2 linked regions of the Spirosoma aureum genome follow. The main gene of each other region encodes a partner of the protein of the gene in region 2 in a complex. Links are inferred from orthologs where the notes say so. Each region holds a gene or a part of one and is shown on either strand. Other genes may lie near its edges. The genes, in order: scpA and meaB.

Evidence for each region.
Region 1: the proteins of meaB (region 2) and scpA are in contact, whole or in part, in a crystal structure (PDB 8DPB), measured with the Methylorubrum extorquens proteins. The link is inferred for Spirosoma aureum from one-to-one orthologs. Residues at the interface, in SOR26638.1 of Methylorubrum extorquens: Arg20, Ala21, Ala24, Arg25, Thr28, Ser32, Arg33, Arg34, His37, Thr98, Gly99, Gly100, Ser101, Ile102, Leu103, Lys106, Thr107, Ala110, Ala113, Ile114, Asp115, Arg116, Ala118, Phe119, Ile120, Arg121, Pro122, Pro124; in SOR27001.1 of Methylorubrum extorquens: Glu577, Glu578, Asn579, Asp580, Gly581, Arg582, Arg583, Arg585, His596, Ala604, Ser605, Ala608, Asp609, Gly611, Phe612, Asp613, Val614, Asp615, Ile616, Gly617, Pro618, Leu619, Glu625, Arg628, Gln629, Val631, Glu632, Asn633, Asp634, Glu661.

Annotation. Positions count from the first base shown.
Region 1 is NZ_CP050063.1:1,583,562-1,598,833, reverse strand. The notes cover bases 8,328-11,228. They hold scpA (methylmalonyl-CoA mutase), read left to right. Parts: upstream 8,328-8,651; coding sequence 8,652-10,805; downstream 10,806-11,228. Other genes in these bases: G8759_RS06445 (LytR/AlgR family response regulator transcription factor), read left to right, coding at 10,807-11,228; G8759_RS06455 (methylmalonyl-CoA mutase family protein), read left to right, coding at 8,328-8,639. In the rest of the region: G8759_RS06490 (lactate utilization protein B), read left to right, coding at 1-308; G8759_RS06485 (LutC/YkgG family protein), read left to right, coding at 301-891; G8759_RS06480 (serine hydrolase domain-containing protein), read left to right, coding at 947-2,524; G8759_RS06475 (aminopeptidase), read left to right, coding at 2,647-3,693; G8759_RS06470 (DUF3108 domain-containing protein), read left to right, coding at 3,722-4,510; G8759_RS06465 (GNAT family N-acetyltransferase), read right to left, coding at 4,520-5,491; chromosomal replication initiator protein DnaA, read right to left, coding at 5,566-6,975; more of G8759_RS06455, read left to right, coding at 7,278-8,327; more of G8759_RS06445, read left to right, coding at 11,229-11,568; G8759_RS06440 (S41 family peptidase), read right to left, coding at 11,572-13,017; G8759_RS06435 (sensor histidine kinase), read left to right, coding at 13,212-14,348; G8759_RS06430 (NADPH-dependent F420 reductase), read left to right, coding at 14,422-15,048; G8759_RS06425 (hypothetical protein), read right to left, coding at 15,101-15,272. UniProt on the Escherichia coli protein: Catalyzes the interconversion of succinyl-CoA and methylmalonyl-CoA. Could be part of a pathway that converts succinate to propionate.
Region 2 is NZ_CP050063.1:3,030,388-3,045,653, reverse strand. The notes cover bases 5,433-8,327. They hold meaB (methylmalonyl Co-A mutase-associated GTPase MeaB), read left to right. Parts: upstream 5,433-6,329; coding sequence 6,330-7,325; downstream 7,326-8,327. Other genes in these bases: G8759_RS11980 (plastocyanin/azurin family copper-binding protein), read left to right, coding at 7,530-8,327; G8759_RS11990 (LysR substrate-binding domain-containing protein), read left to right, coding at 5,449-6,324. Outside these bases: G8759_RS12020 (3-keto-disaccharide hydrolase), read left to right, coding at 1-215; G8759_RS12015 (SMP-30/gluconolactonase/LRE family protein), read right to left, coding at 300-1,313; G8759_RS12010 (hypothetical protein), read left to right, coding at 1,593-1,952; tRNA preQ1(34) S-adenosylmethionine ribosyltransferase-isomerase QueA, read left to right, coding at 2,073-3,116; G8759_RS12000 (2-C-methyl-D-erythritol 4-phosphate cytidylyltransferase), read left to right, coding at 3,185-3,868; G8759_RS11995 (pyridoxal phosphate-dependent decarboxylase family protein), read right to left, coding at 3,893-5,335; more of G8759_RS11980, read left to right, coding at 8,328-8,600; G8759_RS11975 (PQQ-dependent sugar dehydrogenase), read left to right, coding at 8,675-10,186; G8759_RS11970 (ArnT family glycosyltransferase), read right to left, coding at 10,163-11,800; G8759_RS11965 (hypothetical protein), read right to left, coding at 11,879-12,337; G8759_RS11960 (hypothetical protein), read right to left, coding at 12,427-12,948; G8759_RS11955 (SusD/RagB family nutrient-binding outer membrane lipoprotein), read right to left, coding at 13,747-15,266. UniProt on the Escherichia coli protein: Binds and hydrolyzes GTP. Likely functions as a G-protein chaperone that assists AdoCbl cofactor delivery to the methylmalonyl-CoA mutase (MCM) ScpA and reactivation of the enzyme during catalysis.

The sequences.
Region 1 (15,272 bases), 1.4 Mb from region 2 along the record:
GCACCAACGTTTGCCCCGTTAAGATCGACATCCATCAGCAGTTGTATAAATGGCGGCAGGTATTGGGCGAAGCAGGAGCTGTAGAGTCTACTAAAAAAGTGGGAATGACCGGTATGGATGTTTTATTTAGTCATCCGTGGTTGTATCGGTTTGCCGGTCGGGCAGGACGTTGGTTCATGCAGAAATTTCCGTCGCTGGCCAACAAACCTGGCCTGAATCCGTGGGCCATTCATCGCGATATGCCTAAGCCCCCCGAGCAGAGTTTCCGGGATTGGTATGCTCAACAAAACCAGAAAACAAATGGCTAACCCAACCACCCGAGAAACCATTCTGGCCGCTATTGGCCGGGGTAAACCCGATTTACTGCCCTTACCTGAAACAATTGGTTTTCCACCCAATATTTCGGTGGATAATCTGGTAGACTCGTTCATGAAAATGGTGCAGACCAATGGGGGCCAGGCCATACGGGTACCTTCATTGGTGGAAGCCAGTGCATTCCTGGCCGAAGAGTATGACCTTACGTTACCGATACTAAGTCGCGTTCCAGGCCTTGATATTAGCAATTTTACCCCGCAGGAGGATCTCCGCCTTTTAGATGATCTTCATCTGATTGTCCTGCAAGGCATTGTTGGCGTTGCCGAAAATGCAGCGATCTGGCTCGATGAAACAGCGATCGGTATCCGTGCCATGCCCTTCATCACGCTCAATCTATCGATCGTATTGTCAGAAAAGAACCTCGTTGGCAACATGCACGAAGCTTACCGGCTTATCGACACCAGTACAGGATTCGGAACGTTCATTGCGGGCCCATCCAAAACCGCCGACATTGAACAGTCGCTGGTGATTGGTGCTCATGGCTCCAAAACATTAACCGTATTTTTATTGCCCTGAAAAGGAGAATCGGTTCAGGCCCGGCTTTTGGCTGCATACTTTTATCTAAGAACGTATGCAGCTCAATCGTAGGCTTTTTCTGAAACAATTAGGTTTTGGTGCCGCGGGTATTGGCCTCCTCTCATCGCTTCCCGGCGAGGTATGGGCAAAAGGCACAACCAGGCTTCTCCGCAGTACGCCCGAAGCACAGGGCATATCATCGGCAGGTTTGCTGAATTTTGCCAATGCTGTCGAAACGCAGAAACTAAACGTACATAGTATGATGGTGCTGCGTCATGGCAACGTAGTAGCCGAAGGCTGGTGGGCTCCCTATGCACCTGACCTCAAACACACGCTCTATTCGCTGAGTAAAAGCTTTACATCAACAGCCGTTGGCATGGCCGTTACCGAAAAACGCCTGACGGTCGACGATAAAGTCATCAAGTTTTTCCCGGACGATGTTCCGGCTACGGTCAGCGAGAATCTGGCAGCTATGCGTGTGAAAGACTTGCTCACAATGTCGACCGGTCATGATAAAGAGCCTGCTGTTCGCGCCGAAAAGAACTGGGCGAAAGCATTTCTGGCCCAGCCGGTTGAGCATCAGCCTGGAACATTTTTCCTTTATAACAGCATAGCCACCTACATGCTGTCGGCCATTGTTCAGAAACTTACCGGCCAAACTGTGCTGGCTTATCTGAAGCCTCGCCTTTTCGACCCGCTGGGTATCGAAGGAGCAGACTGGGAAGTCAATCCACAAGGCATTAACACCGGCGGATGGGGATTGAGAGTCAAAACCGAAGACATCGCCAAATTCGGACAGCTTTATCTGCAAAAAGGCGTCTGGAATGGCAAGAAAATACTGCCCGCCAACTGGATTGAGGACGCAACCAAATTCGAAATCCAGTCAAAAGGCGGATCGCGAAAAAAAGAAGAAAATGACTGGCTACAGGGTTATGGTTATCAATTCTGGCGCTGTCGGAATGATGCCTACCGGGGCGATGGTGCCTACGGACAATACTGTATCGTTCTGCCCAAAGTAGATATGGTTGTTGCGATCACAAGCGAAACTGGCGATATGCAGGCCGTTCTGGACAATGTCTGGAACCACATTCTGGGAGCCGTAAAAGATAAAGCACTGCCAGCGGATGCGAAAGCACAGACTGACTTGAAACAGAAGCTAACGTCGTTGGCACTTCCTTTACAGAATGTGCAGTCGACTTCGCCAATCATCGCGCAGATTGACAATAAAACGTTTAACATTGCCGAAAATGCCCTCCATGTCAAAGCGGTCTCACTGAATTTTGGGAAAGACGGCGGCATTTTCAGAATTCAGGACGATAAGGGCGAACACCGCATCAACTGCGGCATGGGTCGCTGGGTCGAGAAAGAAACCGACCTTTCTGCACTGCCGCTAAAATTGACACCAACATTGATTCCGGGCGAAACTCAGACCAAAATTGCTTCCAGCGGCACCTGGACCGACCCCAACACCTTTGTGTTGACTGTGCGGTTTATTGAAACAGCCCACTACGAGACCATAACCTGCAACTTCGACAAAGACACGGTCAAGGTCGAATTCAGGAAAAGCCTGGCTATTCTCAACTCAGCCATAAAAGATGATCGGCCTGTATTGCAGGGGCGGTTGCTGGCTTAAATAAAGTAGGCAGTAAACAGTCAACAGTGGGCAGTATTCAGTTGGCAAAGGCCCATTGTTACTGCCCATTGCCTACTATCGACTGGATCTTGTATGTTTGTAGTCGGATTCCCCGATTTTGTATGTGGAAAAAGATTGCGTTAGGGGTACTATTGATTTTGGTTGTCTTTGGTATATGGCAGCGGGAATTGGTCAGTTATGGATGGATGCAGGCCCGTGGTCAGCTCCGCATTTTATGGAATACAAAGCCTGTTGATGAAGTTCTGGCCGATAGGACTTATCCGGACTCATTAAAACGAAAAATAGAACTTATCCGCGAAATTAAACGTTTTGCAATTGACTCGCTTGGGTTAGATAAGTCAGGTAGCTATGAATCCTTCTATGACCAGTATGGAAACCCAATCCTATGGGTCATTACGGCGGCAGAACCCTACCAACTTGTTGCCCGACAATGGCATTTCCCGATAATTGGCACATTTTCGTATAAAGGTTTTTTCGAAAAAGATCGGGCCGATTCAACAGTTGCCGAATTGAAACGAGAAGGCCTCGATACGCGTATAGGTGAAGTATCGGCCTGGTCGACTTTAGGATTTTTGAATGATCCGATCCTGTCCAGTTTTCTGGACCGACCGGTTGGAAGTCTGGCAGAACTGATTATTCACGAATTGACACACGGGACATTGTTCGTCAAAAACAGTTTAGAATACAACGAGAATCTGGCTGATTTTGTGGGCGAGTACGGCGCATTGCGCTTTCTGGCTCAGAAATATGGCATAAATTCAACGCCCTACCGTGACTATTTGGCCACGAAAGCGTTTTATGAACGGTATGACCAACACATCCTGCGTGGAACCCAAATGCTCGATAGTCTTTACCGAACATTTAACATTACAACGGTTGTTGCGGTTAAAGACTCATTGAAGTGGCAAACCATCCGGCAGATTGTTGTCTCGTCGGATACAATTACCGACGAACGGAGCAAGGGCGCGATACGTTCAATAAAAAAACGACGTTGGGACAAACTAAACCTACCGAATAATGCGTATTTTATTGGTTATCTGACCTATAGAAAGCAGCAAAATCGCTTCCGGCAGGAATTTGAGCATAAATTTGGCGGAGACTTTAAACGGTATCTGACTTTTCTTAAACAAACTTATCCATCTTTATAAACGATGCCCGAAGTGGGCGGTTGTTCCTATGAAGAAGTACTTAATTGGCCTTGGTATCATCTCCATTTTGGGAACTGGTTTTTCGACCCTGAACGCTTACCGGCGTGTGGTCAATACCAGCTTTGGACCGGGCGAACATCTTGAATACCGGGTTCACTACGGGTTTCTGAACGCGGCCGAAGCTATTGTAGACGTTAGTCCAACGGTTTACAAGGTCAATGAACGGCCCTGTTATCGCGTCAATGTAGACGGGCGTACGGTTGGCGCTTTCGATCTCGTAACGCGTATTCGTGATACCTGGCGCTCATACATCGACACCTCGGCCATTCTTCCTCAAAAGTTCTATAGCAACCTTCAGGAAAACAATTATCGCAAAGAGGAAAACATTACGTTTAACCACGAAGCCAACACGGTGAAAGCGGAAGAACGTACCGAACGCGATGTGTTTAAGGTCCCTGATAACGTCCATGATTTCATTAGTGGTTACTATTTCCTGCGAACGTTTGATTTTAGCCGTATCAACAATGGGCAAGTCATTGAGCTGCCCGCTTTCTACGATGATACGGTCTACAACATGAAGGTTCGTTACCGTGGGAAGGATGTTATAAAAACGAAATCTGGCAAAATTAATGTCCTGAAGCTCAACCCTGTTCTACCTCAGAACAAATTATTTAAAGACGAAGAATCGATCCGTATTTTTGTGTCTGATGACGCCAACAAGGTTCCAGTTAAAGTTGAGGTTGATTTGTGGGTTGGCTCGATGGTAATGGACCTGAAACGTAATGTTGGCCTGAAACAGCAACTGAAATATTATTAGAAGCCTGCATTACATTTTTTTTAACGTGACCAGACGACTTAAGCGAACTAACACTCGCTCGAATGCCGTTAGTCGGCTCCATCGAAAGGAATAAAACGACTCTCTGGTCGAGCCGAAGCTCTCATAGAAGCTTGCAATAGATTGCTTCTCCGGGCTTTCGAAATCGAACACGAGCTTCTGACCTGCATAGTCCCGGATGACCTGATCGATCAGTAGCGTCCGGGCATTTTTTTTTCGTCCTGTCTCCGATGCCGCATTAAACAGGTAAATAATTCGATTGCCTTCCCGCACAAACAAGGCCCCCGCTTCAATGCGCCCTTCCTGCATGGCATACCGCAAAATGCCAAATCCTCGCTTTACTAACTCATCCCCAAGATTGGCAAAAATCGTATACGCCCAATCAGCTACACCACCCCGAATGGTATCAGCATGGTTCAGGCGAAACAGCCCAAGTAACGGATTCAAATCGGATGAGTCACTAATGGTCCAGTTGGCGGCTTCGGCCCGACGCAGATTTATCCGGCGATCGGACGAATATTGACGAAACACAGCGTCGTAACCGACTGACAAGTCAAGTACGTGTGTGGTAAGTGTTTGTGCCTCACAGGAAAGTGGTTTCGATACATTCAGGCTTAATGAAGATCCATAGCGAAACCGATTCTGAATCGCTTGTAAAAAAAGAGCGGGATCAAGGGACGTATCCAGGCTAAAAACAGACAGGAACTGGCAGAAAAAGGGCTGATGAACGACCCACGGATGCAATATTCCGGCAACCTGCTTCCGGCGAAGTGGCACAGGCATTACTGCCCGATAATTTCCTCGCTCATCATATACAACTAACCCCATCCAGCACCAGTCGGGAGCTGGCAACACAGCATCCAGATACCACGAATAGCCATAAACGATTCGTTGTGTTGATGCCAGCACACAGGCATCCCAGGCAGCGGCATTCAGTTGCTGCCGAGGCACAAATGTTGGCATTATAGAGTCAGCAGGTTGGCGGGAAGAGAGTTGGCTCATCGATTATACTGCGCCTGCTATAGGCTGTGAATCGCCTATTTAAAAAGCGCCTTCAGCTTTTCGATCGAAGCGCGGGTTTCGGCATTTTTAGACACCTGATCGCTGATTGTCTGAATGGCGTGAATAACGGTGCTATGGTCGCGCCCACCGAAATGATAGCCGATCGATTTGAGTGACAGATCCGTTTTTTCTTTGGCCAGATACATAGCCACCTGACGCGGATAAACCAGTTCACGTTTGCGGCTCTTGGCCTTCAGATCGGCGATTGTTACGTTAAAAAACCCAGCAACAGTCTCCTGAACTGAATCGATCGTGACTTCACGTTCCGAATCTACGACGATGTTGCGAAGCGTATGCTTGGCCAGTTCAAGATCGATTTCGCGCCGGTTCAGCGATGCCTGCGCCATCAGCGAAACAATAACACCTTCTAGCTCACGAACGTTAGTATTCACACTATGAGCCAGATATTCAATCACGGTATCTTCGATATAAATACCTTCAGCCTGAAGTTTTTTCTGAATAATGGCAATACGCGTTTCCAGATCGGGCGTCTGTAGATCGGCCGAAAGCCCCCATTTAAACCGCGACAGCAGCCGATCTTCCAATCCATCCAGTGCCCGCGGAGCACGGTCGGAGGTCATGATAATCTGTTTACCAGACTGATGGAGGTGGTTGAAGATATGGAAGAAAATTTCCTGCGTCTTCTCTTTTTTCTGTAAAAACTGAACATCGTCAATCACGAGCACATCCACCTGCATATAGAACGCTGTAAAATCGCGTATCCCATCGCTACGGATAGCATTCAGAAACTGGTTGGTGAACTTCTCCGACGTTACATAGAGAACAAACTTGTTCTGGTTGTTATTCTTGATGTAGTTCCCAATTGCCTGAACCAGATGTGTTTTGCCAAGCCCCACTCCCCCGTGAATCATAAGCGGGTTGAACGACGTAATGCCCGGACGTTCGGCCACGGCATAGCCAGCCTGCCGCGCCAATCGATTGCAATCTCCCTCCACATAATTGTCGAAGGTATAGGTGGGATTCAGATATGAGTCGAGTGTGAGCGAATCGAGGTCTTTAAGCTGGAATGGGCTTTTTAAAATGTCTGGGTTGACGTTGTCGGGTTTGGATGTCTGGGGTGATTTTGTCGTTGGCACATTAACCGTCAACGGGCGATTTTGCTCATTGCCTTTGTCGACGATGATTGAATACTCCAGTTGCCCATCACGACCAATGGCCGTATCCAGCGCTTTACGCAGGGCATGAACGAAGTTTTCTTCGAGCCACTCGTAAAAAAATTCACTCGGGACCTGAATCGTCAGTACATTACCGCTGAGCCGAAGGGGCACAATTGGCTCAAACCATGTATTGAAGCTTTGTTCGGGTACAATCTCCCGAATAACGCTCAGACAGCGATTCCATACCGTCATCACTTCACGCTGCATGGTTGTCTGGGTAGTTACATTCACGGGAGTACATTTCTGTTACGTTGGTGTCGCCAAAAAAGGGAGACAAATGTAGGGAATAATCTGACCGAAACTACCGGGCCGGATGGCGTTTTTTTTGAACCATAACGCCTACCCTATCATTCATTAAGCTAAAATTAATTGTTTCAGACGGAACGTCAATGACTTACAGTAATCCCTTTGAATAATGCAACAGACTTGTTACCTAAGGGGATAAGAAAGCGTTTTTGTCCCCGAAAAGAGAAAATACTACTTTTACTTACGCACTTTATAATTATTCAATGGAGCCACTTTTGAGTGACCTCTTTCCGGACGCCGACAAGTCTGCCTGGCTGATGCAGGTTCAGAAAGAACTGAAGAGCACTAGTACTGGCAATTCTCCGTATGAGAGCCTCCGTTGGCCCACTGACGAGGGTTTTGTTGTTGAACCCTATTACACAGCCGATGATCTGAATAGTCTGCCGCTCGAAACGATACAGGCAGTACAAAAGCAAGTTCCAGGCTGGCTCAATGTGCCGGAGCGACAAATCACCAACGAACGAACTGACAGTATAATTTTACGTGATTCGATCAATCGCGGGGCCGATGCGCTTATTCTTAACCTGCCATCGGCTGCTATTGATTTATCGTGGCTGCTGAATGGAATTAAATTAAGTGACAACCCTGTTTTTTTCAAAACCAACGACCCGACGGCATTCGTTGACTCATTGAAAACCGTTGCGCCTTATCAACTAAGGGGTGGCTTACTCACTGATCCGATGGCACAATGGCTACAATCCGGCCAACCCGTTGGCGCTGGTTATCAGACGGTAGCCGATGTCACGAAAGCCACCTTTGATTCACCTCAGTTCCGAACAATCTGCGCTAATAGCCATTTATTCCACAATGCCGGTGCGACGGCTACGCAGGAACTGGCCTTTCTGCTGGCATCACTCGCCGACCAGTACGACCATCTGACTGATCTGGGCTTGACGATTGAACAGCTCGTGTCCAAAACGCTGCTGTCCGTATCGGTTGGCACCCATTATTTCATGGAGATCGCCAAGCTTCGTGCCCTGCGTGTCCTGCTGGTTCGATTTCTTACAGCTTATGGGTCAGTTCAGTCATCGTTGTTTATTCACTGCCAAACCTCTACGTTCTACGACGCAGCCGTTACGCCTTACGCCAATTTATTACGGGCAACAACCGAAACAATGGCGGCTGTGATGGGCGGCTGTGATGCCCTGACTGTTCATCCCTACGATACGGTTTCAGGCTTAACATCCGATCATGAGTTTGCCGACCGCATTGCCCGAAATATATCGATCCTGCTAAAAGAAGAAAGCTATTTAAACAAAGTCGCTGATCCGGCTGCGGGTTCATACTACATCGAAAATCTGACCCAGCAGCTGGTCGAATCAGCGTGGGCATTGTTTCTGGCGGTTGAAAAACGGGGAGGATTTGAAAGAGCATTTACCGATGGGTTTATTGCCGGCGAAATTGAGCAAGCCTATCAGGCTAAAGTCGACGCAATAAGGGCTGGTAAAGTATTGGTTGGCGTCACGAAGTTTCGATCCGATGAGATCATGAATCAACTGAATCAGTCGTCAGAAACGTCAGCAAGTTTATTACCCGACCGCCGATTAGCTGCCGAATTTGAGTAAACGCACCGATCTATGAAACCCGACTTCAGCAAGATACAAACTCAGTTGCCCGTTCAGTGCGAGCCGTCACCAAACCTCACTCAACAGCCTAACACCTTCCCCACCGCTGAAGGTATCAGGCTCAAACCTCATTTTTCGGCTGACGATATCGATGACGCGAAACACCTGAATTATGCGGCTGGAATTCCGCCGTTTCTGCGTGGGCCATACGCGAGTATGTATGTCCGCCAACCCTGGACAATCCGGCAATACGCAGGCTTTTCAACCGCCGAAGAATCGAACGCGTTCTACCGGCGAAACCTCGCAGCCGGTCAAAAAGGCTTATCGGTTGCGTTCGATCTGGCCACGCACCGGGGCTACGATTCCGACCACCCACGCGTAGTAGGCGACGTAGGTAAAGCTGGGGTAGCCATTGATTCAGTGGAAGACATGAAGATTCTGTTCGACCAGATTCCACTCGATCAGATGTCGGTGTCGATGACGATGAATGGGGCCGTATTACCGATTATGGCGTTTTTTATCGTGGCGGCCGAAGAACAGGGCGTTCCATCCGAAAAACTATCCGGCACGATCCAGAACGATATTCTGAAAGAGTTTATGGTCCGGAACACCTACATCTACCCGCCTGAACCGTCGATGCGAATCGTTGGTGATATTTTCGCGTACACGAGTCAGCATATGCCCCGATTCAACTCCATCAGTATCAGCGGCTATCATATGCACGAAGCGGGTGCACCGGCTCAGCTCGAACTGGCCTATACGCTCGCAGACGGGCTCGAATACATTCGTACAGGGTTACGCGTGGGTATGGGCATCGACGATTTTGCGCCCCGTTTGTCGTTCTTCTGGGGTATCGGCATGAACCACTTTATGGAGATCGCCAAACTACGGGCAGGTAGGCTTCTCTGGGCAAAACTAGTGAAACAGTTTGACCCTAAAAATTCAAAATCACTGGCGCTGCGAACTCACTGCCAAACCTCCGGCTACAGCCTGACCGAGCAGGACCCGTTCAACAATGTGGCCCGAACAACGATCGAAGCGCTGGCCGCCGTACTGGGTGGTACGCAGAGTTTACACACGAACTCACTGGATGAGGCCATTGCCCTACCAACTGATTTTTCGGCCCGCATTGCCCGAAACACGCAGCTTTATCTCCAGTACGAAACCGATATAACCCGTGTAGTCGATCCGTGGGGCGGCTCTTACTACGTTGAATTTCTAACAAAAGAATTAGCCGAAAAGGCCTGGGCACTGATTGACGAAGTCGAGCAATTGGGCGGCATGACCAAAGCTATTGAAACGGGTTTGCCCAAACTACGCATTGAAGAAGCAGCCGCCCGGAAGCAAGCCCGGATTGACGGTGGTAAAGACGTGATTGTGGGCGTAAATCGCTACAAACCTGCATCTGACACCCCGATCGAACTTCTCAACATTGACAATCAGGCTGTGCGGGAATCCCAGATTCAACGGCTGGAACGAGTCAAGGCAACTCGCGACAATGATCGGGTAAAAGCCGCGCTTGCAGCACTTACAGAAGCAGCCGGGAACCGGTTACCGAATACCGGAACAAATCTACTGACCCTTGCTGTTGAGGCCGCCCGACAACGCGCCACGCTGGGTGAAATTTCTGACGCTATGGAAAAAGCATTTGGCCGCCATAAGGCCACGATCCGTGCTGTATCGGGTATTTACTCGGCCGAAGTATCGGATGATGAGAACTTCCGGTTAGCCCGTGAGATGAGTGATCGCTTCGCCGAACTCGACGGTCGACGGCCCCGGATTCTGGTTGCCAAAATGGGGCAGGATGGCCACGATCGGGGTGCCAAGATCATTGCGACAAGCTTCGCCGATCTGGGCTTCGATGTTGATATGGGACCGCTGTTCCAGACACCCGCCGAAGTAGCCCGACAAGCTGCCGAAAACGATGTGCATATTGTGGGCGTATCGAGCCTGGCAGCGGGCCACAAAACATTGGTGCCACAACTCATCGACGAACTGAAAAAGATTGGCCGCGACGATATTCTGGTTATTGCCGGGGGTGTTATTCCGGCACAGGATTATCAGTTTCTGTATGACGCGGGTGTTAAAGGCGTTTTCGGGCCGGGAACCGTCATTTCGATTGCTGCCCAGAAGATTCTGAGCGAGTTGATGAAAGATCAAAATTAAGATGGTTATAGCTAATCTCCGTTGCGTCATTATTGAAGACGAGCCACTGGCGCAGGAGCTACTCGAAAAGTATGTTCGTCGTGTACCATCGCTTCAATTAATTGCCACATTCGACGATGCCATTGAAGCATTTGAGCAATTGCCCGCCCTCCAGGCCGATCTTATTCTGTTGGACATCAATATGCCCGAAATGACGGGCATTGAATTTTTGCGGGCCTACCCGACCCCTCATCCCGCCATAATTCTGACAACGGCCAATCCCAATCATGCACTCGACGGATTTGATTTTGGTATAACCGATTACTTGCTCAAGCCCATTCCGTTCGACCGTTTTCTGAAAGCCATCGGCCGGGTCAAAGAGCGATTCCCACAAACGAAAGTGGGTATTATGCCCCTTTCCACTCCAGTCGTAGCGGATCAACCGGGGCCTGAGCTTACGAATGAATTCATCTATCTGAAAACGGATAAAAAGCTGGAGCAAATTCGATTCGATGACATCATCATGGCCGAAGCCCTGGGCGACTACATCAAGGTTTTTCTGGCAGATCGGTTTCTCGTCACGAATCTTACGATGAACAAACTAACCGAAAACCTGCCTTCTGATCGCTTTTTACGCATTAATCGTTCATTTCTGGTTCAGTTGAAGCACGTCAAAACGGTCGAAGGAAATTCCGTAATACTCACTAATGGCCGTGATCTGGTTATTGGGTCAAGCTATCGGGATACGGTAAAGGACCAGATTCGACGGTGGTTGGTGGCCTAGCTATTACGGCTTGGCAGGCAACTTTCCAGACTGGAGCTGCTTTACGGCTACGTCCAGCCACTCTGATTCAGGCAGGTGAGCCAGGCTGATATCGGGCAGAATACCCGTTGGATCGATAGGAGCCGTGTCGGTCCAGGGCGATTTGGCCATCGGAATGACCAATCGTAAGTCGGGGCAGGGAAGCGGTAGCGGGTGTCGTAGATCGCCGTAATCCATCATACCCGACGTGGGACTACCCATCACCGAAACACCGGGGCTCTGCTTGGCAATCTGAATGATAAACTCTGAGCTACTGGCGCACACATCGTTGATAAGCACGACCACACGACGGGGATTTGGGCGAATATTGTCGAGTTTTATCGTTACATCAGCACTTCCATTATTGACCAGTTCCCCCATGTGTTGCTTCAACTTTTCCACGAATAACTTTTCTTTGGCCCACTGGGCTGGCGTATAGTACCCCGAATCCCGTTCGATCATCTGGATGTTATCGACCGACGATCGCATGAGCCACCCTCCCGGCCACGTAACAGGCTTCGAATAAACGTAGGGCAAGAGTTTTTCCCAGGTATTGTTCCCTCCTCCGTTGTCGCGCAGGTCGATAATCAGGTTGGGGGTTTGGCTAAGCATAGGCTCATGATAGCGCAGCACCGAATCCATGACCTTATCGGAGAGCGAAAAACCACGGCGCAAGCTGATCAGGGCTACGTCGTTGGCCAGGGGTTTTATGTAAAAACCGTTGTTGACCCGATTGGCAGCGAGTTCGGCCTGTTCAGCGGCTGTTGACGTAAACGGAAATTCACGAATAAGGGTCATCCCCCAATAGGCGTAGAAAATATTGCCATGCTGCTTTGTTGGGTGCTGGTGATTACTGCGTCCAGACAAGATGGCTTTTACGAAATAGGATTGCCCATGACGCTTGGCTCTGAACAACTCCAGCCCCGGCCGAATAGTCGTGTCCTGACTGCTTAGCACAATACCCTGATAATCGAATCCATTGGGGGAGCGGCCTGGCTGATGCAAAATAGCAACCTCAACCTTACCATTCTCGCTACGCCAAATGCCCACTGGCTCATCTCTGCGGGCATTACTCGTCAGCTGCCGAGCCTTAGCCAGCGTTAGTGGTTCGTAGTTTCTGGGTAGTTTGGCGGTTTGATAATTGCCCAGTTGCAGATGCCGATCCTGGAAAAATAACGTGTAGGCAGTCAGCAAATCAAAACAGGTCCCCTCAACAGTCGTGCGGGCGGCCACCGTACGAAGGCTATCGCACAGCCGATTATAGGCTATCTGTTTCTTTCCGTTGGTCTTATCCATAAAACCGGCATAATTGAGTTGAACTTTCCTGACAATAGCATCAAAATTATGGACGCACTCGCAATTAGGCTGTGCCTTCAACACAAGTGTAGTTAGGAGCAGAAACCAGAGCAGTAAAAAACGTAAGTTGGGCATCGGAAGCGTTTCGTTTACTAGATGATGGCCAAAATTGGCCTACTGATAAACGTTGGTCTACTTTTTTCGATGAACATGCTTTTTTTTTCGATGAATCCATCGCCAGTTATTTCAACGATAATCTATCGACATCCAGCGAATGTATTTGCTTAAGCCGGACATGAGCAAAATCTTTGTCTTAAATCAATCAGCCAATGCTACTAAACCTGCTCACGAACGAAATCCGATACCGGGGTTATATACGGCTTCTGTTTCATGCCTTGCTGCTGGTTGGTATTGGTGCATTGGTGGGCATTTTCTACCTATCCTGGTTTGGACAGGGAGGATTTACAATAGGTATCTGGGCTGCTTACGGGCGTGAAGTGATTGGGGTTGCCATTCAGTATTATCTGTTGGTCTGGCTATTCCGAAGCGTTGGGACCAGGCTTATTTTCCTGCTACCTGGCCTATTGGCTTATTACTGGCTTACGTATACCTATTATTTTGTAACAGCCATTCAGGTCTACCAGTACACAAATGTCGATGACTTTTCAGGTGCAGCCTATCACTTTATCCAGCATAAAGACCAGTACTGGCAAACGCTGTTCTCCTTCAATACACTGATGCGGCTGGTGCGTTTTCCGATGCTAATGACGCTTTTTCCGCTCCTGTTGTGGGCTGGTGTAGCAGCTTACCGTCGGCAGATTCTCCAGACTCAACTGGAATACAATTATCTTAAAAGTCAGGTTAATCCTCATTTTCTGTTCAATGTGCTGAACAGCATCTACGCCCTGACCGAAGAAGAGAACCCGCGAGCCGCTCAAATTGTGCAGCAGCTATCGGGCATGATGCGGTATACACTTTACGAAACCAGCGAAGCCTTGGTACCGCTTACCAGAGAGCTGGATTTCATACGCGACTATGTGGCATTGGAAAAGCTACGAACGGGAAAACGCCTTTCGTTAACGATAGAGCTACCCGATGCGATTGATAAACCGCTGCAAATCGCCCCGTTTATTCTGATCACATTTGTCGAAAATGCCTTTAAGCATGGTGTAGAGAACACCACAAAAAAAGCCTGGGTCACAATTTCCGTTCAGTTACTGGCTGAGCGACTTCATTTGCATGTGTCGAACAGTAAACCAGAAACTCAAAAGTCGGCTACGAGTGGGCTGGGGCTGGCTAATGTTCGTAAACGGCTAACGATGCTTTATCCAGGCCGATACTCCCTTCAGGCTAACGATACCGGTAGCACTTATTCCGCTGATCTCTATATCCAGCTCCGGTCGTTATCACTATCTAGTAGCTCAAAGGGAGTGGCAACAGAAAATCCCCGACCCGTTACCAAATAAGTTATCCTCAGAAATCTGCACCATTACCCCCTCTTTTCATGTTAGCTCATTACGAACTAATTCCCGACGTATTATGAAAATTGGAGTAATCGGGGCCGGTAACATCGGCCATACAATCGCCCGTTTGCTTATCAAGGCAGGTCACGAAGTTGCCTTAAGCAACTCGCGCGGTCCCGAATCATTGAAAGATATTATTGATGAACTAGGCCCACAGGCCCATGCCGAAACCGTTGACAATGCAGCCGCTTTCGGTGAAATTGTCTTGCTGGCGGTTCCCTGGCGATCACCCGAAGCACTCCCCCACCCCGATCTGGTTGCGAATAAAGTGGTGATCGATGCCATGAATCCCTACGGCACGGGTGGCAGCGTTATTGACCTGGGCGAGTCAACATCGAGCGAGGAAGTCGCCCGGCGCCTACCCGATACCCGACTGGTTAAAGCCTTCAATACAATCTGGTATAAGCATTTAGCTGAACTGGGCGACGTTTCGAAACCCGAAGCCGAACGCCGGGCGATCTTCATTGCCGGGAATGATTTAAACGCTAAATCCATCGTTTCAGACTTGATTCGGGCTATAGGCTTTGCCCCCATCGATGCGGGTTCACTCCGCGAAGGAGGGCGAAAGCTAGAGCCTAACGCGCCCTTATATGGCAAAGAGCTAACTGCAACCGAAGCGCAGGAAACGCTGACCAACTTATAAAATAAGTCCCCGCCAGATGATCTTCCGACGGGGACTTATTGAGTTTCAGGCACTAAATAAACACTTGGTACTGCAATATCAGCTGGCCACGTCGACCACCCGACGAAATTTGTGAAGTGCCCGTTGATGGCTCGTAGTAAGGTCGGTTCTGGTAATCGAGTGTAAGCTTACCGTTGTGGCCTTTAATCAGGTAATTGACGCCGACATTGTAAACGCCAAGCGTA
Region 2 (15,266 bases):
ACAATGAATGGTATACCGAACACATCATTGTGCAGGGCAAAAAAGTAACGATCAAGGTCAATGACAAGACGATCAATGAGTATATGGAACCCGACAGCATTAGTACGGGCAAGTCAATGAAAAAGCTTAGTACGGGCACGGTTGCCCTGCAAGGCCACGACCCGAAAAGCAAAGTCTTTTACAAGGACATCATGATAAAGGTTCTGCCCGATTGATCTGGTTAATAGCTAAAACGGGGAATGGGTAATTGAGGTAGAATTCACCTCAATTACCCATTCCCCGTTTTATAGCTGACGTTTCTAATTGCCTCCTTCTCTCGGTTTGAATTGCTGAATACTATACTCATTCGCCTGAAGTTGATTGGGATTCTTGGCCGCTACGGCAGCATTTACCTCACCGATGCGGGCATTCAGCGTGAAAATCTTACCATTAACCTCTGCACTGGTCGTTGCCTGATCATAACCACTGGTGTCGGTCTCCACAACAGTGAATGTATTCCATCCATCGGAACTACGCACCCGCGAAACCCGATTACGATTATTGACGATATACAACTCGTTGTTATAGAGAACCATACCATCGGCATTGAGCAATGTTGGACCGGTTATCTGCTGAGGGAGGGTCGGTTTATTCAGATCAACCCGGTATAAGCTCCCTTCGTTGGATTTGGCCACAATCAGAAATTTGTCGGGATGATAGACAATACCATTCAGATTAAAGCCCTGGCTTCCAGTAAACAAGGGAGAATTGACCAGTATGCTGGGTTGAGTTGAATCGGCGGGGACTTTATAAATCACCGGGGAAAACGAGTCCGTAACGTACGCGTTTCCGCTAGGGTCAAAAGCTACATCATTGGCAAAATGAGCAGAATTCGGGAACCACTGGGTCAGATCGACCCGCTTGATATTTTGACCTGTGGCAAGATCATACACAAACAAGCCAGCTGTTTTGCCTGTCGTTTCCGGCTTGCTTTTGGTTGATACGCCCAAATCACCATTGCAGACATAGAGTTTCCCTTCCCGTACTTTAATACCAATCGCACTGATGAGCATCGCATCGTCAGCAATTGGGCTTATATCGATGTAGCGACCATTCTGATCGACCGTTCCAACTTTTCCCTGAGTGATTGAACTGATCAGAAATTTATCGAGCGCGGGCGAATAAGCAACCCCTTCCGGGTACTGTCGATTAGCCAAAAACTGGATGCGGCCGGGAAAAACCGACGCGTTAAATTCAGGATCCAACGTATTGCAGGCCGACAGGCAACAAACTAATGCAAGCAGTCGGCAGGCTCTTTTGACGAAACTATTCATTGGCATAAGATCTTACAGACGGTCAATCAATTCATACGTTCACGCTATATACAGGCTGACTGTTCATTTTTTTACTTATTAGTCTTCTGTTTGAGTTTAGGTCCCTGCCACCACAGCATGAACCTAAACCCAAACAGAAGTCTTAACCTATACACTGAAGTATAATCTAACTAATCTTTTACTCAACTGTGCAAGATTGAGGCCAATCGATTCGATGGCGAATGCAAAAACTATCCCTTCGTTTTCGTGTTCTATATAAACACAACTCCTTACAACGCTATGAAACATTTTGAGACCCTTACTGAAGCGATGGAGGACCTGCGCAGCCGTGGCTACACGCATGAGTTTGCTCCCAAGAAAGATTTTTTGATCGAAAAAAGCACCGAAACCAAATTAAGCGGTGAAGAATTTAACGTAGACGAATTTCACCGTTTCGAAGGCACGTCCGATCCCGGTGATGAAATGACCTTGTATGCCATTACTACGAATGGCGGCTTGAAAGGTGTATTTGTTTCGGCGCAGGGGACTTATGCCAACGAAGTGTCGTCTGAATTAATGGCAAAGTTCAACATAGTCGACCGCCGGGAGGTAAATACACAAGGTTCTGTTGAGCCAATTGCGCATTTACCGGCCAGCTGATAAATGTTTTTGATCATATTTGCAAGAAAACAACCCGGAACATGTCAAATTTTCCGGGTTTTACACTATATTTGCGGCCTTTACACAAAAACGCGCTGTTCTTTTCCGTACTGATACGCCATGAAGTTATCCGAGTTTAAATTTGATTTGCCCGAAAGTTTAATTGCCAAATACCCAGTTGAGCGGGGTGAATCACGGTTAATGGTTGTTGACCGTAAAACAAAAACCATTGAGCACAAGCAGTTTTCGGATATACTGAGTTATTTCGGTGACGGCGACGTGATGGTCATCAACAATACAAAAGTATTTCCGGCAAGATTATACGGCAATAAAGAGAAGACTGGTGCTAAAATCGAAGTTTTTTTGCTGCGCGAACTCAACCGTGAGATGAAGCTCTGGGACGTATTAGTCGATCCAGCCCGCAAAATCCGCGTTGGAAATAAACTCTATTTCGGTGATAGTGATCTGGTAGCCGAAGTGATCGACAATACAACATCACGCGGCCGCACGATCCGGTTCCTCTTCGATGGCAATCATGAAGAGTTTATGAAAGCAGTTGATGAACTGGGCGAAACCCCACTTCCCCGCGAGATCAATCGCGATGCTGAGCTTTCTGACCGTGATCTTTACCAAACAGTTTTTGCTGAACACGTTGGTGCAGTAGCTGCCCCGACGGCTGGTTTGCATTTTACGCGAGCCATGATGAAGCGGATGGAAATTAAAGGCATTCATTTTGCCCCCATCACCCTACACGTCGGCCTGGGCACCTTCCGTCAGGTTGACGTTGAAGACCTCACCAAGCACAAAACCGACTCAGAAAACTATCGTATTCCCGAAGATGCGGCTCAAATTGTCAATACAGCCCTCGATGGCGGCAAACGTGTTTGTGCTGTTGGCACCACATCGCTTAAAGCCATTGAATCGTCGGTATCGGCCAACAGCCGCCTGAAGCCCGTTGAAGGCTGGACCGATAAATTTATCTTTCCTCCATACGACTTCAAAATCGCAAACTCACTGCTGACCAGTCTGCACCTGCCAGAGTCGATCCTGATTATGATGACCAGTGCGTTCGGTGGGCATGAACTGATCAAACACGCATACGAAGTAGCAATCAAAGAAAAATATCGCTTTTTCAGCTACGGCGACGCGATGCTAATTCTTTAAGGCAATTAGTTGGTGAGTCAATCACCTGGTAAGTACTTTTGAGGGGCTTTATGGCCCCTCATTTTGTTATGACGAATTCAGGCACCAACGCGCCAAACCATCACCATTTTGCGATTATTGTTGCCGGCGGAAGCGGCAGCCGGATGAAATCCGATGTACCCAAGCAGTTTCTATTGCTCGGCGGCAAGCCCATTCTTCAACACACACTCGAACAGTTTCTGGCCGTAATCCCTGCTTCTCAGATCATTCTGGTACTCCCTTCCCGTGATCAAATGGTCTGGGATGCCCTCTGTGATCAACATAATTTTCATCCTTCGATTCAGACCGTTACGGGTGGAGCCACTCGTTTCCAATCCGTTCGTAACGGGCTGGCTGCCATTGTGTCCGATGAAGGATTGGTCGCTGTTCACGACGGTGTTCGGCCGTTTATTACGCCGGATATCATTAGTACCAGCTTCGCGACAGCCGCCCAAACGGGATCAGCCGTGACCTGCGTTTCCGTGAAGGATTCGGTACGAGTTGTCGATGCCAACGGAAGCAGCAAAGCTGTTGACCGAAGTCTGTATCGCCTGATACAAACTCCTCAAACCTTCCGGCTGGGTTTATTCCGGCAAGCGTTTAAGGCCGAGGAACAACCATTTTTTACCGATTGCGCCAGCGTAATGGAGTATTCTGGCTTTCCGATTACGCTCATCGAAGGATCGTACGAGAATATCAAGATTACAACACCCGACGATTTGAAAGGGCGTTAATTGCAAGAATCAGATGGGACTAACCTAGAGAGTAGGGAGGTAATTGACACTTATTTGATGGATCTGCTCAAGCAACTCCTCCAGTTGAACGTCTGTTGTTAGTGGGTTCATCAGCGATACTCGCAGGTAAACCCGGCCCCGTAATGTCGTTTGTACGATGTAAACCCGGCCATTTTTCAATAACCGATCGCGGAGTCGCGTATTCAGTGCATCAAGTTCGGCGGGCATATGCGCACCGCCTAAATACCGAAAACATACGATATTGCTTTCTGGCTCAACGGCGAGTTCGAAGTCAGGCCGGTGTCGTACCAGATTGGCAAAACGCTGTGCCAGCCCGTAAAGTGTTTCGACGTTGGCCGTAAAGATTTCTTCACCATACGTTCGTAAAACAGTATATATTTTCACGCTCATCATCAGTTTGGTACACTCAAAAGCCCGCTTACCCGAATTGAACCAATCTTTTGCCGTGGCATCGGCCCAGAGGTACTGCGCTTTTTGCTGAAATGTCTGGTACGAGTCGGCGTCACGCTGGTAAAGAACTGCCGTCACCAGCGCGGGAATCATCATCATTTTGTGGAAATCGATCACTACCGAATCGGCACGTTCGATACCCTGAACCAGGGACCGGTACTTATTCGAAAGTACGACAGCCCCACCATGCGCCCCGTCCACATGGAACCACAACTTGTGTTTCTGACAGAAATTGGCGATGGCTACCAGATTATCGTACGAGCCTGTCGAGGTTGAACAGGCACTACCCACAACGGCAAAAACCGTTAATCCTGCGGCTTTTGCCTGCTCCAGATAGTTCTCCAGCAACTCGGTTCGCATCTGAAAACGATCATTTGTCGGAATTTTGATAATGCCTTCGCTACCGAGCCCCATAATTCGGGCGGCCCGATCTACACAATAGTGGGCTTCTTCAGAAACCATAATCGCTAACCGGGTAGTATGGCCTGCTTCCCAGACGTCTGTAGGGGCCGTTACGGCACGGGCTGTGAGCAGGGCTGTCAGGTTTGCGAGAGTTCCTCCCGAGGTTAGCACACCACTGGCATTATCACCAAAATTCATTTTCCGGGCGAGCCACTGGGTTACAATGCGTTCGAGCGCGTTGGCCGTCATCCCCATTTCATATACTGCCATCCCGTTATTAAGCAAGCCGGTCAACATGCCGGTCATAGCCGCCAGAGGCAGTGGAGGGGCAACCTGATGCCCCATAAATCGAGGATTGTGTAAATGGATGGATCGCTGCACGATGTCGGCTAGTAAAGGCAACGGATCATCATTGGCTGGCTTCTGAAAATCGGCTTCCCAGTAGGCCAACTGTTCATCGGGTTCAGCATAGGGCAAAACGGGTTGTTCGGCCTTTTCAGCTGTATCGAGATGATCTGCCAATAAATCGACCAGCGCGTGTGCCTGCCGGCGAAATGTCTCGGAAGAGTAAGCAGCAATTAATGAATCATTCATGGCATTAGCTACCTGACGGGGAGTTTGTTGGTGTCATTCTGCGACAAATGAAGAACTTAATTTTGATACACGGAAATGCTTAATTTTGATGAATTGATAGCAAAATCGCATCAGTGGATATCTACCAGCTCAGGCATTTTCTGGCTTTAGCCAGTACACTAAATTACCGAAAGACTGCCGAAAACGTCTTCATTGCCCAACCTGCCCTGAGTCGGCAGATTCAGCAGCTGGAGCGTGAAGTCGGTGCCTTGCTATTCAAGCGTGATAAACGCAACGTTGCCTTAACGCCGGCGGGTATCTACCTGCAACAGGAAGCAGGTCGTTTGCTTGAACAATTGGAACAGGCTTTTCGACGAACGGCCCAAATTCATCGGGGCGAAGCGGGCGAGATTCGGATTGGCCATGCCAGTTCGGCCATGCAGTCGATTCTGCCAAAGTTGCTGGTCAGTATTCGTGAGAAAACGCCTGATCTGCGGGCAATCCTGATGGAGACGCCCAATCGCTTTCAGATGGAAGCACTCCTGAACCGGGAAATAGATGTAGGATTTTCGCCTAACATCATCGCCCCACCAGCTATCAGTAGCCGGGTTGTTTACACCGAGAACTTCGTAGTGATCCTGCCCGAAAATCATCCTGTAAGTCCGGAATCCTTTTCGAATCTCTCTGTTTTTACCCACGACTCATTTATCTTGCCACCCCAGTCTGAAGGAAGTGGCTATGTCGAAAGCATTCAGGCGATGTGCCAACAGCATGGTTTTCTGCCGCATATTGCCTACGAATCGGCTTATTCGGGTACGGTTTTGCGGTTGGTAGAAGCAGGTATGGGTATATCTATTGAGCCGATGTCAGCCTTGCGTGGTCAAAATCTTCGACTCAAAACCATTGCCTTGATCAACGTAGCCCAGAAAGCAGAGATGCATATGCTATGGCTAACTGAACGGACCACTGAGCTCCAACCATTTTTTTCGTTAGTCGACCAGATTTTATAAGATACATGCGTAATCGACTATCTTCCAATCAATACGCCAATGGTATCCTGGCCGGAGATCGGCTCCTGTTGAGCCGGGCCATTACGCTCATCGAAAGCCGACGCTCCGACGATCAGGCGCTGGCACAGGAGGTGCTGGCAAACGTAGTCGCTCAAACGGCCAGTTCACGTTCAGAATCATCCATTCGGGTCGGCATTACGGGTGTACCGGGCGTTGGTAAAAGCACATTCATCGAAGCGTTGGGTAAACACCTGACCGAACTTGGCCATCGACTGGCGGTGCTGGCCGTTGACCCCACCAGTCAACGCTCGGGCGGAAGCTTACTTGGCGACAAAACCCGCATGGAAACGTTGTCCATGAATCCAGACGCTTACATTCGTCCTTCGCCAGCAGGCGACGCACTGGGGGGTGTGGCGCAACGCACGCGCGAAACCATTCTTTTGTGCGAAGCCGCCGGATTTGATATCATTTTGGTTGAAACGGTTGGCGTAGGGCAATCAGAAACGGTTGTTCATGGTATGGTTGATTTCTTTCTGCTGTTGATGCTGGCAGGAGCAGGCGACGAACTCCAGGGCATGAAACGTGGCATCATGGAGCTAGCCGATGCACTGACCATTACCAAAGCCGACGACGATAATATAGCGCACGCCCGGCGTGCCCAGGTCGATTACCAGAATGCCTTACATCTCTTCCCGCCTACCGGCACAGGCTGGTTTCCGCCCGTACTGACCTGCTCGGCCCTGACTGGCGATGGCATAGCGGCCATCTGGCAAACGATTCTGGAATACCAGCAGCTAACCACAGCGAATGGCTATCGTAAACAACGGAGACAGGAGCAGCAATTAACCTGGTTTCGCTCGTTGATACAGCACGAACTGAATGCCCGGTTTTACGCCCAGGCAGGTATGCGCGAGCGGCTGGAAACCATCGAAACTAAGGTAAAAGCAGGTACCTTACTGCCCGTTCCGGCCGTACAGGCTTTGCTGGATTCCAGCCTTTAGTGAGCTGTGTCGAACGGATTGTAGTGCAAGCAATGAAATAAAAATGTCGATCAGGCAAACCGAACAGCTAAACACATAATTTACTGACAAAGAAGCCATTAATTACTCTATTAAGTGAACCGTTAACTACTGCGCAACGACTAATCACGGCGAACCACCTATCGACAACAGCAACCTGCTTACTTCTTTTTTATTTTTACACTCATGCACAGATTTCTATTCCTTGTTAGCTTTCTGCTGTCTACAATGGCAGCTTCTGCTCAACGAGATACATTGATCACGATCACCTCATCGGGCGGCCTACAGTTTGACCAGAAACGGCTTATCGTTAAACCGAATACACGCCTTCGGCTCATTTTTCAGAACAAAGACGACATGGCCCATAATCTCGTTGTAACGCGGCCAAACTCACGTCTGCGGGTGGTTGAGTTTGCCCTTGCTCTGGGCGCTAAAGGTCCGGCTCAGCATCATGTGCCGGTCATGGATGATGTACTGGCGCATACAACGAGCATTGAGCCGGGCAACTCCGACTCGCTCACCGTCACACTGGCCGAAGGGGCTTATCCGTTTGTGTGTACCTACCCCGGACATGGTTCGATCATGTATGGCGTCATTTACGCTACAAATCAACCGAAACTTCTCCCCGCTCCCGAAACGGATCGGAACCTTCCGAACCCCGAGCGGACAGCCGAAGCAGCCCACCATCACGCGGCAGCGTCCGGCCATCCTTATTCTCTACAATTACCCGCTGTGTACCGAACATTCATGCCCGATTGCGGCCCTGCAGCTATTGCGGTAGGTTTGCCCGGTCCCGAAGGTGGTCAGTCATATGTGTTCGATGCTGGGCAGTGCCGGTTGCGTTATGCCTGGTCGGGTGGCTTTGTGGATAATACGGAGCAGTGGGATGGCAAGGGGCAACGATTTACGAAACTGGTTGGCGACATCTATTTTCGGGATACGGGCGGCTTTCCCTGGAAAATCGGTACAACAAAGCAGGAAGTACCCCAATTTAAAGGCTATCGATTGATCAACCAATATCCTGAGTTCCGGTATATCGTCAACGGTGTCGAAATTCGGGAATTGATCAAACCAATGGCGAGCGGGCGGGGGCTTGTCCGAATCTTTACGCTTAGTCCATCAAAACAGCCCGTCACTTTTGTCACAACGTCCCAGCCCGGCATCCATTTCAAACCCTCGGTCGGTCGAGTGCAGAACGGAGCGATTCAGCTACCCAACGGAACGCGTCAGTTCTCTCTAACCGTGTCAACGCTCTAAACTTACAGGAGGTAGGCCATCAGCTTTAAAATGGCTGCATAGCTGATTGTATGCCTCCAGCACCCTCCAAAACCATGCTTGCTACCCTTCTTCTCTCGGCCTTGCTTGTAACTTCGGCACCGGCTGATACCATAACTGATTATTACGAAGTCGAAACCATTCCTACGCCACCGGGTCTGGTGGCTGAAACAGGTGGTCTGTCTTTTTTACCCGATGGACGACTGGCGGCTTGTTTCCATCGGGGCGAGGTAATGCTTTACAACCCAAAAACAAAGGTCTGGAAGCTCTTCGCCGAAGGTTTGCACGACCCTCTGGGCGTTGTTGCCGTTAGTAATAATCAGTTATTAGTTATTCAACGACCTGAACTGACACGCATCACCGACACAAACGGCGATGGTCTGGCCGACCAATATGAAACCGTAACGGATCAGTTCGGCATGTCGGGTAATTATCATGAGTTTGCGTTTGGGCCTGTGCGCGATACGAAAGGAAACTTATACATCAGCCTGAATACAGCGTCGAATGGAGCTGGTATCCGCGACGAAGTGCGTGGGCAGTATGACGCGCTTGGGCGACAGGGACGCATGTATGCCTGCGTACCTTATCGGGGCTGGGTTATGCAGATTACGCCCGATGGCAAGGTAAAGCCCTATGCCAGTGGTTTCCGGTCGCCCAATGGCCTTGGATTCGACGCACAGGGGCGGCTATACGTTACCGATAATCAGGGCGACTGGCTCGGAACCAGCAAGTTATTTCACGTGGAAGAAGGTAAATTCTATGGCCATCCGGCCAGTCTGGTCTGGCGACCGGGGTTCCCCGACATTGACCCACTGACGTTGTCCGTAAAAACCCTGGATAGCATGCGTACGGTTGAATCAATTTCTTTTCCGCATGAGGTCATGGCTCACTCGCCAACGCAACTGGTTACGGATAATACAGGCGGTAAATTTGGCCCATTTGCCGGACACCTCTTTGTGGGTGAAATGGATTTTTCGCGCCTTATCCGCATACTGCCCGACGAAGTAGACGGGCAAATACAAGGGGCCTGCATTCCATTCTACGACAAGGCTGGGGGAAAAATTCCACTCCGGATTGGTAATAACCGACTGGCTTTCGCCCCCGACGGCAGTTTGTGGCTTGGTCAGACCGATCACGGCTGGCTTGGCGATCGGGGCATACAGCGAATCCGGTATAAAGGTGCAGCTGCCGGCGTTCCACTAGACATTCTTGGCATGAAGTTAACGACCACCGGTTTCGACCTGACGTTTACGCAACCGCTTGATGAAGCCACAGCCCGTGATCTGGCCAATTATCGATTCAAGAGTTATTATTACGAGTACCATCGAGCCTATGGTTCACCACAGATGGATGTTCATACGGTAGCCGTTGCAGCTGTTAAATTATCCGCTGACCGTAAAACAGTCTCTTTAATGATCAATGAGTTGAAGGCCAGCCGTATTTATGAACTGAATTTAGGCAGTTTGCTGGCCAGTAACGGGCAGAAAAAACTAGCGAATCACCTAGTTTGCTATACACTAAACCGACTTGTTAAAGACGACACATCAGCGGTCCGTAAAACGCACTAACCGGGCAGGATGGCGGTCAAACAGACGCATCGTATCGATGGTCTCATAACGTTCACCCAGCAAGCTAACCGAATCGGCGATATAATACGCATTGGCCAGTTTACGATCCGTCTTTCGGAGAATCTCTCCTCTAAGCGCAGCAATGTGAAACGAATTTACATCCGTTGCCCCGGTACTGCCAATCGTTTCCCGATAGCCATACAAGGGTGAACCGATCGTTTTTCGGGCAATACGTTCCGATTCATTTTTATAAAACTGTCGGGACGCCAGCCGACCTGGCAAGGCTATCCAGTTGATTCCGATTCGCACTACAACCATCACCAGTAACATTCGTCCGAGCCGGTTTTCGGTATCCTGCCACAACCACCAGGCACTGGCCGCCAGCAGGATAAAAACTAGGCCCGTTTTCCAGATTATACCATCGACTACGCGCGTTTTAGGATGAAAAACGGCTACCCAGCAGCCTATGGTAACAATACCAGTTAGTACCAGCCAAATCCATTCGACCCATTTGCGTGGCGAATGAGCTGGTGTACTTTTTTCGTAATAGAAATAGGCTAACACCGTAAACAAAAGTGGTAACAAACCAATAAGATAGCGTGCATAGACCTGTGGCGATGACCAGTAAACTAGCACATTGGCCAGAAATATGATCGCATTAAACGCAATAAAGGACTCTGCTTTAATCTGAGCCAGGCTACCCCGACGAAAAGGTAAACAGATTAGTAAAAGATAGGGCACGAAATGATAAATCATCTCAAACGGAAACGTAAACAGATGGAGCAGCGTCTCCCCTACACCAAATGTAACCACTGTCCGTTTTGTGCTTTCGTCGAATAGAACGCTGGCTACGTTTTCCAACGGAATCTGATTTCGGCTAAAATAAGCAACGTAATAACTCCCCGTAATGAGAAGAAATAAGCTAATACCTACAAAATGAGCAGGATGCCACAACCGTCGGAACTGGCGGGTATAAACAAACCAACTCATCAGCGTAAGCCCCTGAAATACAAGCGATGGTAAGCCTTTTGTTAGAAAACCAAGAGCTGTCAGCGTGTAGGTGGCCAGAAACAAGGCCCAATAGTTACGGCGTTGATCAAAATGATAAACCAGCATCATTGCCGAATAGGTCAACCAGGCAAAGGGGATGTCAATTGAGCTCCAGAGCGAGTCGTAAATCAGAACCCGGCCATTCGTCAGTACCATCATCGCCACAACGAAAGCGATCATTGTTGAGCGATCAGCGCGAACGGGCATGTATCGCCGTACGAAGCCGAATATTGTCAGGCCAAACAGCAACAAGGCAACTACCATCGGCAGCCGCAGCGTAAACGACGAGTAACTGCCAAAGAGCTTATAAGAAGCGATAATAATCCAGTTGTAAAGCGGTGGTTTATTAAAGTACAATTCACCGTTCAGCGTTGGGGTAATGTAATCGCCCGATAGTATCATTTCGAGCGCTACCAATGCCCGGCGCGGCTCGTCAGAACTCGTATCGAGTGGCAGGTAACCCAGATGTGACAGTAAAGCGATCAATAACAGGCTCACTGTCAGTGCAGGCCAGCGAATCAGGTAAAGAAGCCAGGAATGATGAGTTACTGTATTATTGACCACAAATACATTGAGTTTACATTTCTACCACAAAAAAAGGCGAACCATCGGTTCGCCCTACATTTCACTTAAAATTAATCCCTATGAATTTCCCAGAGTCCGGTCTGGCTCATCGGTCCGATTTACGGGAACTGAGCTTTCCGACGTGCTACGGTTCCAGTCAGCATCGGCTACTTTTCCGGAATCCGATACGGTAGTGTCGTTTGTTGGCTGCTGATAGGCCGTCATTGGATTGTCTTCATCGGTTGATGCGTCGTCGGCATCGACAGACAATGGCGGCTGTCCCCAAGACGCTCGCTTTGCTTCTTCGACATCGGCAGCGGTAGGCTGATTATCTTCGGTCGCTGCCCGTGCCTCGGCCTCCTCAACATCACCCGGCACATCGGTATCGCTACTGGATGCGACTCGAGATGGCAATTCGTTATCCAGATTCTTATCGTTCAGTTGTGCCAATTCAGGAGCAATGCCCATTGTATTGTGCATCTGCTGAGCAGCATACGACTCCGTGCTTTCTTTGCGGCTTTTACTACTTACGCTCATAACGTTGTTGGTTTAGTGTTGAGTTAGTAATGTGATCGGTAATCTGCTCAATCGAGAACTCATTACACAATCAGTATTCGTTGACTATATCAGTAAGTTGGCTGATTGTTAAGATCGGTCCCCGTATGCGCAATATCGTGATCGGTTTCCTCCTGCGAGTCATCAGCAGACTCGTCAGCTTTTGCTTTATCGTCCTGTTTCTTAGCTTCTTTCTGTGCTTCAGGAGTATCTACTTTGTCGGCAGAGGCATAATCGTCGGGGCCGCTCGTAGTTACATCGACCATAGCCGTGTTTGTTTTTCCCTGATCGCCAACAGCAGTATCAATGCCCTCCTGCGTTACCTCCATGGTACTGTTATCCTGATCGCCCATACGCAGAATACCATTTTTACCATCCATATCCGTACTTCCAATGGCACGATCATTGCGGCCATCCTGCCCTCCACGAACTTGCTGACTATCCAGACCGTTGGCGGAGTTTTCCTGCTCGTACTGATGTTTATTATCCTGTTCGCGCCGATCGACATCGGCGTCATCCGAACCAAAAGGGCCTTTGGTCCGTCCGTTAATTTGCGCATCGTCGCGCTTTACGTCTTTCGTGTCGTTTTCCATGGCGTTGAGTACTATTTGTGTTTAGAATAACTTGGATTTCCCGAAAAGGTTTGTCTTTCAGATCGCTGATATGTGGGTATGTAGTAGCTATTTTCAGCGAAACGACTAGTCCTGCAATAAGACCATTTGGTTAAAAAATAAGATATTTTCGCTATAAATCAGTAACTACCGCTTAGTAAATACTACGCATTGGCATCACCATAAACACATAATAATTATATTAAATATATTAATAGCTATACTTTTTGTAAACCGATTAGTGGTCTGCAATGTACTCAGGGACTTTATTTATTCGACGGTATGTTAGCCTGTTAGAAAGGATAGGTTCTTTGTAGCCGCATATACCCAATCTCAATGGCCAAATCGATTCGGCCATCGGGTAAGATGCTTCATTTTAGAATAATTTAATAGTTGGATAAAGCGTAATGCGAAAAACGGGCTGACATTGTCGGCTCGTTTTTTTGTTTTTTTCTCAATCAACAAATAAGATCAGACACCTTGATGAGGATAACCTAATCGAACTCGCAATTCTATTATTTCTAAAAACCCTACAATAATAGCGCCAGAATTACTACTTACTTTATTATCAGTGAAATTTTTAATCAGTTTAAATTGTGTCTCTCTAAAGTTAATCAACTGTAGTAGAGAACATCCTTATTGGTTTCAAAATTAGTTTTGTACTAACCGCCTAAATCGGTCATGTTCTGTCGCCAGCTAAACGGTGGTAAACAGCTTCTGGCAAAAAAAAGGAGGTCATCAAATTGATGAGCCTCCTTTTCAGAAAACGATCCGGGTCGTTTAGTCTACGTCCCAGAACAGTTTCGTCGCAAATGCGTCAATATTGCCCTGAGCGGTTACGTTGGCCGTATTTGAACCAGACTCCGTATTGGGGTAGAAAAACCGCACTGGACGTTTGTTGTCAGGCACCTGAATACTCTGCGGAATAACCGGCAGGTTCGTCCGTCGGTATTCAGCCCAGGCCTCCAGACCGTTGAAGTTTACGAACGAAATCCATTTCTGAATAGCTATCGCGGCCAATTTATCAGTCGATGCATCCCAGTCATAGTTTTGAATTTTGCTACCTTTAAAAGCTGCAGCACCGGCAGTATTTGCTCCCAGGACACGGAACGACTGAACAATACCTTCTTCAAAATATGCTTTCGCAGTATTCGGTAGTGTTACATCTGTATAGCGTTGTTTCGCTTCTGCCAACAGAAATTGCACTTCGGAGGCTGTCATAAGAATGTAAGGACGGTTGTATTCCCCTTTCACGATCAGACTTGGCCCCAGCGAGGTTGTATTGGCGGGTAAGTAGCCAGAACTGGCCCCAAACGGTGTACCAGAATAGTTAGCTGCGACTTCTTTGAGGGTACTTACGCCCGGCGTACTGGAATTCTCACCGCCATTGGCATAGGCAATCCGCTTCAGGCGTAGGGTATCACCAGACGCTTTGAGGCTATTGACGAGAAACTGCGTTAACCGCGGATAGTTGTTAAGAGCTCGTTTTGCGCCGTTAGCGTCATAACCCCAGCGGTCGTATACAGGATTTAGTTTCCCGGCCGTCGCTAAAAAGAACGAAGGCCCACCAACCGCAACCTCTGATGCCGTAATAAAACCAGAACCTTCAGTAACAATCTTATTGATTTCAGTTTTGATATACGTATCGCGCCCTGAAACTTTAGACTGACGAATAAGAATTCTCATTTTGAGGGAGTTGGCAAATTGAACCCATTTGGTAATATTACCACCGAAGACAATATCGGAACCAGTAAAAGCACTGGCAAAGGCGTTGGCTTTTAAATCCGTAATAGCCTCGTCTAACAAGGCAATAAGCGATTCGTAGACCGCTTTCTGATCATCGAATTTTGGGGCCAGCGACGTTGTCGCTTTCAATGCATCTGAATACGGCAAATTCCCATACATATCGACCAATTGCTGGTACAGCATGGCTTTCATGACTTTTGAGGGCCCTTTCAGATACTTCTGGCTATTTGCGTCAGCATTGTCGATTACAAACTGGTAATCCTGCAAATTATCATAATACGGGTCCCAATAGTTGAAATCGCCATTGGTAAATTGATAGGCGAATTGAGCCGTATTGATGATATACCCATTACCCTGCGTCCATTGGCCAGACCAGTAGAAACCGATTTCGCTTGATCCCTGTCCATCTGTATTTCCAGCAATATTTCTGGCTGACGTATTCAGGGCATTCGTAAAGACAAAGCTCGGTGAAGCGGTTGGCAACTGATTCGGATTGGTGTTAACGTCCAGATATGATTTCGGATCACAGCTCGTACCAATCACGGCCACTAAAG